Regions from separate parts of the Sinobacterium norvegicum genome, predicted to be linked through region 1. Evidence: predicted binding sites of a transcription regulator. Region 1 holds the regulator's gene; the other holds the start of a gene.
The links. The regulator PhoB, encoded in region 1, activates phosphate uptake and scavenging genes when phosphate is short. The targets are predictions, from matches to a motif close to TGTCATAAANNTGTAACA.

Region 1 (5,643 bases):
AATCATAATGGGCGATACGGCGCAGGCTGGCTTCTATCGAGCCGATGACTACAGGCACGCCCTTGTAACACTCGCGAACCTTTTGGGCGTAGACGGTGACGGCGCGGTCAGGGCGTTTACCGCCGACATTACCGGCGGTATAGGCATCGTCGTGGCGCAGTTTTTTATCGGCGGTATAGCGATTGATCATCGAGTCCATATTACCCGAGGCAATACCCCAGAATAAATTGGGCTTGCCGAGGGTCATAAAGTCTTCTTTCTTGGTCCAGTCGGGCTGAGAAATAATGCCGACACGAAAACCCTGAGCCTCCAGTAAACGCCCGATAACAGCCATGCCAAAACTGGGGTGGTCGACATAGGCATCGCCGGTAACGATGATGACATCGCAGCTATCCCAGCCTAAGTCGTCCATTTCCTTTCTGCTCATGGGCAGGAAGGGAGCGGGACCAAAGCATTCCGCCCAGTGTTTGCGGTAGGAAAAAAGTGAGGTGGCGGCTGACATAAGGCGAAGTGACCGATAGCTTACAAAGTGGGCGCATATTATACGCCTATTATGGCTAAAGAGATAGAATCTGGCGAAAATATCATGATGCGGGTCATTGCCTGGTGAAAATAGCTGATCATTGTGTCAATAAATTGTCATGGTGACCGACAACGGTGGAGGCGAGACCGTGCAAGGCATATAATAACGTTAATGAATGGCAGGGCAGATGCCAGTGAGTAAATGATAACAAAAGGTTTTTTTATGGATCGTACTATTCGATTGTTGATCTCATGCCCCGATAAAGTAGGGATTGTTGCGGCGGTCAGTGATTTTATTGCCCAGCGCGGCGGTTGGATGACTGAGGCTAACTATCACGCCGACCGCGATACGGGGCAATTCTTTATGCGCAGCGAGATCTTAGCGCAAAGCCTGTCGGTGGATAGCGAGCAATTCCGCGCGGACTTTGCTGTGCTCGCCGATGGTTTTGACATGCAGTGGCAATTCAGTGACTCCGATGTGCGCAAGAAGGTCGTTTTGATGGCCTCCCATGCCTCTCACTGTTTGGCTGATATCTTGCACCGTTGGCACAGTGGTGAGCTTGAGTGTGACATTGTGGGTGTGGTGGCCAATCATGAGAATCTCCGGTCGATGGTCGAGTGGCACAAAATCCCCTATCACTTTATTAACTTTAAAGACCGTGAAAAAGCCGAGGCGAATGCCGAGGTGGAGGCCACGTTAGCCACCATGGCACCGGATGTGGTGGTGTTGGCTCGCTATATGCAAATCATCCCCGCCAGTCTTTGTCAGCAGTACCATGGCCGAATGATCAATATCCATCACAGTTTCTTGCCCTCTTTTGTCGGCGCCAACCCTTATCAGAAGGCCTTCGACCGGGGTGTTAAGCTGGTCGGCGCAACCTGCCACTATGTGACCGAGCAGCTCGATGAGGGGCCGATACTGGATCAGGATGTGATCCGCGTCAGCCACCGTGACAGCAAGGAGGACATGGTGCGCTTGGGTAAGGATGTGGAGCAGCAAGTCTTAGCCAGGGGGTTACGTGCGCACCTGCAAGACCGCATAGTGGTGCAGGGTAATAAAACCGTCATATTCGATTAGCATTATATTTAGGTTGTAATGAGGCTGTCACAAAAATGTCGTTAAATGTTCATCTATTCAGTATTTAATGCGTTCATTGTTTGGAGAGTAAACTATGACCAGTGCCAAAATTCTGATTGTGGACGATGAAGCCGCAATTCGTGAAATGTTAAGAATGAACCTAGAATTGTCCGGCTTTGACTGTGTAGAGGCCGCCGACGCCATTGAGGCCCATGGCCTGATTGTCGATGAATTACCTCAGTTGGTCTTGCTGGACTGGATGTTGCCAGGCACCAGTGGGATCGAATTGGTACGCCGGCTGAAGAAGGATGAGGCCACCAAGGATGTGCCGGTCATCATGCTGACTGCCAAGGCCGATGAGGGAAATAAGATTCAAGGTCTTGAGGGCGGTGTCGATGATTATATTACCAAGCCATTTTCGCCCCGCGAGTTAATCGCCCGTGTCAATGCGGTGTTGCGCCGCAGTGCCGGTGTTGCTCAGAGTGATAAAATTTCTGTCGGTGAGTTGGTGATGGAGCCGGACAGCCACCGTGTCACGTTGGCCAATAGCAGTATTAATCTGGGGCCGACAGAGTACCGTTTGCTCAACTTTTTTATGACCCACCAAGAGCGTGTCTATTCCCGTGCCCAGTTACTCGACCGTGTTTGGGGTGGTAACGTCTATGTTGAAGAACGCACTGTCGATGTCCATATTCGCCGTCTGCGCAAGGCGTTGTTGTTGGATGATGGTCGTGATTTTGGTCAGTATATTCAAACTGTCCGTGGCGCTGGCTACCGTTTTTCAGAGCAGGGTGTGGTGGTTGAGTCAGTCCAGTGATTGGGCGATATCGCCAGTTATTTATGCTTTTAAAATTGAGATGATTGAGTGAACTACCAACCAGCGTTCAACCGCGAAGTACTTCGTGTTTTATTGTTTTTGATTCCTATTGCCGTTGTTGGCGGCATGACGGGCGAACTCGCCTTGGCGATGTTAATTGGCAGTCTGTGTTTTATTGCCGATTATCTTTTTCGGATTCATCGATTAAGACGTTGGTTAGAAGATACTGAGGGGATTAGTGATCTCTCTTCTGCGGATAAAAAATTCGGCATGATGCGAGAGGTGGCAATGGATTATAGCCGCCTGCGGACGCGGCATGTTGAACAGAGCCGCCGCTTGAGTGTGGCGGAAAGTTATCTGCAGGAGGCGGCATCATCGCTGTCTGATGGCGTCATAGTGGTTGCGGCAGGGGGCAGTTTAACCTGGTCTAACAAGGCGGCAGCAGAATTTTTGGGCGTGGGTTTCCCGCGCCATTATCGCAAATTATTGGTCAATCTGGTCAGCGATAAATGCTTTATAGACTACTTTGATTGCTGTGAATATGGTGAGCCATTGGAGATAGCCTCACCGGTTTTACCGCATCTTACCTTAAGTATTAGTATGACCTTTTTTGGTGCCGGCAACCGACTTATTTTTGTCCGAAACATTTCAAAAATCCGCCACCTCGAAAAAATTCGCCAAGACTTTATCGGCAATATGTCCCATGAGTTGCGCACACCGCTGACCGTTATTAAGGGCTATTTAGAGGTTATTTCAACCCATATTGAGGGTGAAAATTCGCGCTGGGAGCGGCCATTGTTGCAAATGCAAGAGCAGGCTGAGCGGATGGAGCATCTGATTACTGATTTGATGTGGCTGTCGCGGTTGGAATCTGTGCCGCAGGAGGACTCGAATACGCCGGTTGCGGTGGCGGCGATTTCAAGAGAGATGGCTGAGGAAGCCTCTGTCCACAGAGCCGGTCAAGGTAAGATTTTTGAAGTCAACGTCGATGATTCGATCAGCTTGATTGGTGAGTTTAAAGAGGTGCGTAGCGCGCTGAATAACTTGGTGGTAAATGCGTGTAAATACACCGATGACGATGGCGTTATTCGTATCGATTGGCGGCTTAATGATGCGGGCGGCGCGATTTTTTCGGTCTCTGATAATGGTTTTGGTATCGCCGAGGAGCATTTGTCTCGGTTGACTGAGCGTTTCTATCGGGTGGATACCAGCCGGTCAATCGCCACCGGTGGAACCGGTCTTGGTCTGGCGATTGTTAAGCATGTTTTGATGCGACACGGGGCCGAATTGCAGGTCTGCAGTGAGGAGGGTGTTGGCTCTACCTTCAGCTGTATTTTCCCGGCCAATAGAGTGTCTCGCCAATAGATTAAGCTGTCAGGTGGTTTTGCCGTTATCGAGTCTGTTGGTGTCGGTGGCGGCACTCTTGCTGCTAACCAAGCTGATGACTGACCAGCCACTGTCGGGTTTGATGTCGCCGCCTTCGGCGAAGACGTGAATGTGTTTTTCGCCGTCGATGGCAAACATGGGAATCGTCGTGTTGCCCTGCTGGCTGAGGTATTGTTGGTAGCTATAGGCGTCGGAAAGCTTGGTCGTTTTGAGTGTCGCTCCCTGAGCGTGAAGGCTGGCCAGTTGGCGGTAACTGACCTGACCGCTGAACAGGGTTTTGCCGCGGTAATCATCCGCCGCTCTCAGCTTTGCCGTGTCGTTGGTGTTGCTGTTGATGCAAAAGACCTTGTGGTGACCGAGTTCATGCATAAAGCGCATGCCGGCCATGACGTTAAGGTGACGATTGGGTGTGATCGCCAGTAGATGCCCAATACCAATTAAATCTAAATACTCTTCTGCGTGACTCGATAGAGGGTTGCCATAATATATCTCTAGGCCGGCTAACCGTGCGGCGGAGATATGATCCCAGTTGGCATCAGCCAGCAGTACTCGAAACCCCGCCTTGTTCAATGTCGAGCCGATGTCGATGGCGAGATTATTGGCGCCGATTATCAGAAAACCACTGGGTGATGGATCGGCAACCTTCAGCCATTTGGCCAGTTGTGCCGCTGTCAGGCTCTGTAAAATAACAGTGGCTATAATAACAGCGAAGGTTGCCGCCACGAGCAGCTGAGCATGAGGGTGGTCGCGTTCGACAAGTTTGAGGGCAAATAAGGCACTGACAGCCGCGGCAACAATGCCCCGTGGAGCCACCCAGGCAAGCAGGGCTTTTTCACGCCAATTTAACGAGCTGCCAATGCTGCTGATGAGGACTGCCAAAGGGCGGACCAACAGTTGAATAACCATCAGCAGTGCCAGCATGGGAAGGCCCAAAACCAGTAAGTCCTGCCACTCTATTCTGGCCGCCAGCACAATAAATAAACCGGAGATCAAGAACAGTGTGAGGTTTTCTTTGAAGTGGAGAATTTGATCGACTTTTATATCCTTGGCGTTGGCCAGCCAAATACCAAAAACGGTGACCGATAATAAGCCGGATTCTGAGGCTAGCATATTGGATAGTACGAAAATCATCAGCATGATATTTAGCGTGGCAATGTTATGCAGGTATTCCGGTAGCCACTGTTTTTTCAGCATGCGAGAAAGCCCCCAGCCCGCGGCGATACCGCTGGTCAAGCCAATCAATATCATTTCAAACAAGGTAATCAGCGTATGGCTGATGGCATTGTCGCCGCTGAGCGTCATAAACTCGTAGACCAGTACGGCTAGCAGGGCGCCGATGGGGTCGATGAGAATACCCTCCCAGCGTAGGATGTTGGCAATTTTATTGTTGGGTCGCACGGTTCTTAACAGTGGGGTGATGACCGTCGGGCCGGTAACAATAGTCAGGCTACCAAACAGCAGTGATAGCCCCCAGTCGAAGCCGAGTAAGAAATGACAGGCGGCAGCAATGCTGCCCCAGCTGAATAGGGCGCCCAGGCTGATTAAATTCTTTACCACGGAGCCAACGCCTTTGAGTTCAGAAAACTCAAGTGTCAGGCTGCCTTCAAACAGAATTATGGCAACACAGAGTGATACCAGGGGGAATAATAGTTCACCAAACAAATGACTCGGTGTCAGCAGGCCGGTGACTGGGCCGGCCAGAATGCCGGCCACCAGAAGCAATAAAATGGCGGGCAGTTTTAGTCGCCAGGCGGCCCACTGGCAGGCGAAACCGGTAACGCCGATGGCGGCGATTGTGAGGGTGATTTGTGTTTCAGACATACAGCATACCCGTTGTGGT
Region 2 (5,643 bases), on a different contig from region 1:
CACCGGTACCGGGGCACCGACATCGGTCTGCATTTCACCGAACACGACACCGAGAGAGGCTAGATTGTCGGTGAGGTTTTGTTCGAAGGTACAGAGTTCATCCTCGGTATCGACACCGATACCGGCGACACGGTCGAAGCGGCATTCGGAGGCCGCCTTGTGCTGGGTCATCTCAACCACCGGTTCGAAGAATAATCGGTCGTCTATCTGCTGCTGATTCTCCGGGTCGGGAAACATCCAGCCACCGGCCAAATTTGGGTTGTGCGGGATCGACATCACATCGCAGCCCTTATCACCATCGGTACACTGCTCACGCAGCAACTGCCACAGTTTAGGGAAGTTACGCGTGCCAGTTTCATAGGTGCTGATCGGCAGCGGCGTCACCCGATCATTGCGGAAGATGACATTGCGATGGAGGTTTTTAAAGCTCGGCGCATCGGTATATTCATAGCCGACAAAGGAGGTGAATTGACAGTCGCTGGAGCGGTCATAATGATCCTCGGCGGCCTGTTGTATATTGCTCCAAAACTCACTTAAACGATGGCCACAGTCAGCGCCGGGTAGATCGCAGACACGGGAGCGTTCTTTAATCGCCTGCTCGCCAGAGACACCGATACGCTGCCACCAGTCCGCCGCCAACAAAGCCACATAAAAGTTTTCACTGCGGCTCATAATACACATCGGCCACCAGTAGCCCAGTGCCCAGGGGTCGGTGGTACAGATATTCATCTCACCGAGGAATTCGGCGTGGTCGGTGACCGCGGTAAAATCGAGCGGCCGAGAGATCTGCGCCGTAATCGCCTGTTCAGCACTCTCATTAGACAGCATGATTGCCTCGCCCTTGGCATAACGATAAGCGGCCCAGGGGTCATTGCGCTGATTCGAAATATAGGAATCAAACGAATAGCTGGTATGCACGTGAAGGTCGCCAAACATCGGCTGGCGCAGATGGTCATAATTATCGCAGGGCTCTCTTTGCTCTGTACGCTCAAACGCCGGTGATTCACTGCTGCTTTGTGCAGCCGTGTTATTCACGGTAAAGGCAATCACAATAGCAGTTGCCCATCTCATCCATCGATGCATAGCTAACATCCTTAAAGGTATTATTTTTTTGTCTTTATTAAAGCATTTGTCAGCGACATAACAACGCATCAACCATTTTAAGTCAAACGACTTAAACCCTCTATTCTATCCGTCTCGCCTGTTTTGATGAGGGCCGCCTTTTTCCAGCCACAAAAAAGCCGGCACACGCCGGCTGCTATATTTATTGCTTCCTGGCTAAACGCCGACTTCGCCGCCGTCCATCTTGCGAATAACAACTGTCGCATCCCGCGGTCGCAGGGTCATGCCGACAGGCGTTTGCTCCGTGGCGTCATTGGAGTAGGGCCAGTTGCCGGGGTGCTGGATATTGGCAAATACCGAGGTGTACTCAGAGGTCATGGCAAAGCCGGTGACTTCACAGCCATTGGGGCCGACGAAGAAGCGCTTGAGCTGATCCTGATTGTCACCGCTCACCACCGCCTGTTGATCCTGACTATTCACCATAGCTGAGGGTACTATAGCCAGCATTTGATCATTGGTGTGGTCGGAGACCGCGCTGGCACCATTGTCGGTTTGCACCCACATAATGCCACGCTGATCGAAGGCCAGACCGTCGGGGCTGGCCAGCTGGTTGAGTTCAGTCAGACCAGAGCGGTTGACCGCCTCATCGCCATCGGCCGGGGCGCCGAAAAGGAAGATATCCCAGCTGAACTCGGTGGCATTTGCGCCCTCATCCCAGCGAATAATGTGGCCAAATTTATTATCGACACGCGGGTTGGCCGCATTGGACTCAACTCGCTTGTTATTATTGGTCAGGGTGAGATAGACAGAACCACCGAACGGGTCGACGGCACACCACTCTGGCCGATCCATTGGCGTGGCACCGACCAAATCGGCCGCGCCGGCAGTATTGAGTATCATTGCCGCCAAGCTATCGAAGCTGTCTGCCAGGATGCCACCATCGGTAGTTTTGCCGTCGAGGCTGAGGGGCAGCCATTCTCCGATACCACCCTCGGTAAACTTGGCGACATACAACGTGCCGGCGTCCATGTATTTCGCACCGGTGCTCAAACGATCATATGGCTCGGCATCGGCACTGTCCCACAACGCCGCAGAAACAAACTTATAAAGATATTCGAACCGGGAGTCATGGCCGGAATAAAACACCACAGGCTGTCCTTCGACGAGCTTGCCAAAGACACAACCCTCGTGGCGAAAACGGCCAAGAGCTGTGCGCTTCACAGCCCGTGAATTAGGCTTATAAGGATCTAGCTCAACAATATAACCGTGGCCGTTGGCCTCGTTACGGTAATCATCACTGCCCGAAGCACCGCTGGCAGTGACGTTGAAACGGCCAAATTCATCGGATCGCTCCTCACCGTCGCCCGCCAAGTCATCCCAGCCATAGCGTGTCTTGGTCTCGCTGATGCCAATCCGCTGCTGATCCTCCGGCAGAATGCCATTATTGGCAAAATACCCCGGCCAATTTTCCTCACAGGTCAGATAAGTGCCCCAAGGTGTGTAGCCATTACCGCAGTTGTTTAGTGTGCCGCGAGCCTGGCTGCCATCGGGTGAAAAAGGTGTCTCTAGGTAAGGGCTGAATGACAGCGGCCCGGACAAATCAATCACGCTGGCGCCGGTGATACGCCTATTATAAGCGTCGTCCTTAATCACCTGCCAAACATCGTTAACCAGCTGCACCCGAACGACGGTAATGCCGTGGGCATTAATTTCCTTGCGTACCTCGTCGACATCAATGCGCAGTTTTTTGTCGTCCAGGGTGGCGCCGTTAGGGTGCAGCACCGACTGATCAATATACTCGTGATTGATGCACAACAGGCCGTCCTCAGCACTGCCATTGAGCGGGAAGAAGTGCATGCCATCGTGATGCATGCCGACGGCATTCTGTTGATCGATGGCACTATTGCTGCCATCTTCTTGCCACTCCCGCGCCAGGCTATTAAGCGGCGTTCCCCAAGGCGCGAGAACCTGTGCGCTATAACCTTCTGGTACCACCACGGCATCGAGTTTGGCGCCATCGATGGAGTCGAAGCCCAATACCACATCGCTTCTATCGGCAATATCAGGACCCGGATCAGGCACTGGCGACGAGTTCGAGGAATCGGTGCTACAGCCAGCCAAACCGAGGCTGCCAACAGCAGTCAAGGCACTGATACCCAGTCCGCTGCGGACGAAGTGGCGGCGAGATAAATGCTTATCCAGTACCTGCTCAAAAGACGGATTAATGCTGCGATTATACTGGGTAGGATCAAACGTCGCTTTACTCATGGTGTGTCTCCAAAGGTAATCTTAATGATTATTTGGTCACCATGCTAATGCGCTTAAATGACGACGCGACGACGAATTTATTACAACAAGAATAAATTCTATCGCGCCGTTTCTGTGCCGCTCTAAATTAGAAGCACTTGGGTAGTTCGCGCCCAATGTGCTGCATGAACTGCTGAAAACCATGGCTGGAAAATTCGATGTCTGCTGCCAGTGGATCCAACTCCAACACGGTTAACTGGTGATCAGCCAGCAGGGTTTCGACCGGCTTGAGGGCAAATTGAGGCTGGCTAAAGATGCAGACATTGTCGACACCCTGAAGTTGCTGTTGCAGAGCAGCGCGCGACGCCGCACCCAGGCTCTGCTCATGCTCACCGTAGAAGGCTGCTAACTGCGTCAGGCCATAGTGGCTGGCGAGGTTGCCGTAGGCATCGTGCAGAGCGACAAAGTCTCGCTGCTGACTATCGCTCAAATCCGCCCGTAGTTGCTGATCAATCGTCGCCACCTGCTGTTTCAGTGCAGCCAAATTGGCGGCAATTTCTTCAGCATTATCAGGATAGGCTGAGGTCAGACTGCTCGCCGCCGATTCGGCCAGGGCCATCGCCGTGACAGGGTTCATCCACAAATGGCTGCCGCCCTTGGTTAGCGTCGGCATATTGGCCAAACCCTGGGTCAAATTGACACTGCTTGGGTGCTGTGCCGCCTTGCTCATAATCGGCTCGAACTCTGCCCCCAACCAGTAGAATTGGCGACTCTGTTGCAGCGCACGGCCCTCTGAGGGGCGCATATGGTAGTGGTGACCACTGTGGCCATCTCGCACCAAGTACGCCACCTCGACAGACGCCGGCGCGATAGCGCGCAGCAACATTGCCATCGGTTTCACTGTCGTCATAACGGTAGCATTGTTGCTGTCAGCGGACGCGGGCAGGGTGAATATCGCCAACAAGCAGGCGGCTAGAATGGGGGATCGGAACAACATGGCAGTTAACTCTATAATCTATAATGTGATATTATAACATAATAGTTATAATTCGAGACACCGTATGTCGATAGCCTTCGAACAACACAATCATCAACACTGTATTCAACAGGCTATCAGCGATGCCAAGACACTTTGTGAACAACGCAAAGTCCGGCTGACAACACTGCGTGAACAAGTATTAGCCCTGCTGTGGAACAGCCACAAACCCCTGGGCGCTTATCAGCTGCTAGAAATGATGCAGCAACAAAATCGCACCGCCGGTAATGATAAGCCATTGGCACCACCGACGGTCTATCGGGCTCTCGATTTTCTGGTAGCGCAGGGCTTGGCCCATCGTATTAGCAGCCTCAATGCCTTTATAGGTTGCTGCTCACCCAATACTGGCCACAACAGCCACTTTTTCATCTGTAGCCACTGTCAAAACGCCATCGAAATCATCAGCCAGCCTATTTCTATGGCCATCGCAGAATGCGCAGATGAAGCTGGTTTCAGCGTCAACAGCGAGGCGGTTGAGGTGCTCGGTTGTTGCACCCAATGCCAGGAAGCATTATGAACCCATTATTAAGCACCGATAAGCTCAGCTTCAGCGTTGACCAACGTACTATTTTGCAGGATATCAGCCTCAGTATCAGCAGCGGTCAAATCATGACGATTATTGGCCCCAATGGTGCCGGTAAAAGCAGCCTGATTCGCCTGATTCTCGGCCTCAACAAGCCAACCAGTGGCACCGTCAATAAGACCAAGGGACTGGTCATTGGATATATGCCGCAAAAGTTGCATATCAACCCACACCTGCCGCTGACAGTAAGACGATTTTTAAGACTGGCCGGGGCAGGAAACGACAGCATTGAGCAGGCGCTTCAGCGTACCGGCGCGCTTAAAGTAATTGACTCGCCGATGCAAAATGTTAGCGGCGGCGAACAACAACGCGTGTTATTGGCCAGGGCATTGCTGCGCAAACCTCAGCTGTTAGTTCTCGATGAGCCTGTGCAGGGTGTCGATGTGGCAGGGCAAAATGAGCTCTATCATTTGATCTCGCAACTGCGCGATGAACTTGGTTGCGCCGTCATCATGGTGTCCCATGATTTGCACTTAGTCATGGCCGCCACTGATACCGTCATCTGCCTCAATCAGCATGTCTGCTGTCATGGCCACCCCGACTCGGTCAGCAATCATCCGGCCTATTTAGAACTGTTTGGCCACCAACAAACCAGCGACCTTGCTGTTTATACCCACCACCACGATCACTGTCATGATGCCCATGGCGACGTGGTTGAAAGCGACCACAGCGAGTGCAAGCATGATTGAGTTATTATTTACTGCAACACTGGCCG

Region 2: a site for PhoB is predicted at 3,398-3,415, ahead of L9P87_RS15475 (PhoX family protein). Genes of this name have one in related genera too.

Annotation. Positions count from the first base shown of each region.
Region 1 is NZ_CAKLPX010000001.1:729,073-734,715, reverse strand. It holds gene L9P87_RS03195 (YgiQ family radical SAM protein) at 1-502, opposite strand, end outside; gene purU (formyltetrahydrofolate deformylase) at 746-1,600, shown strand; gene phoB (phosphate regulon transcriptional regulator PhoB) at 1,695-2,417, shown strand; gene phoR (phosphate regulon sensor histidine kinase PhoR) at 2,466-3,782, shown strand; gene L9P87_RS03175 (cation:proton antiporter) at 3,792-5,624, opposite strand.
Region 2 is NZ_CAKLPX010000004.1:194,841-200,483, forward strand. It holds gene L9P87_RS15470 (DUF3604 domain-containing protein) at 1-1,071, opposite strand, end outside; gene L9P87_RS15475 (PhoX family protein) at 1,279-3,330, opposite strand; gene L9P87_RS15480 (metal ABC transporter substrate-binding protein) at 3,458-4,306, opposite strand; gene L9P87_RS15485 (Fur family transcriptional regulator) at 4,371-4,862, shown strand; gene znuC (zinc ABC transporter ATP-binding protein ZnuC) at 4,859-5,617, shown strand; gene L9P87_RS15495 (iron chelate uptake ABC transporter family permease subunit) at 5,610-5,643, shown strand, end outside.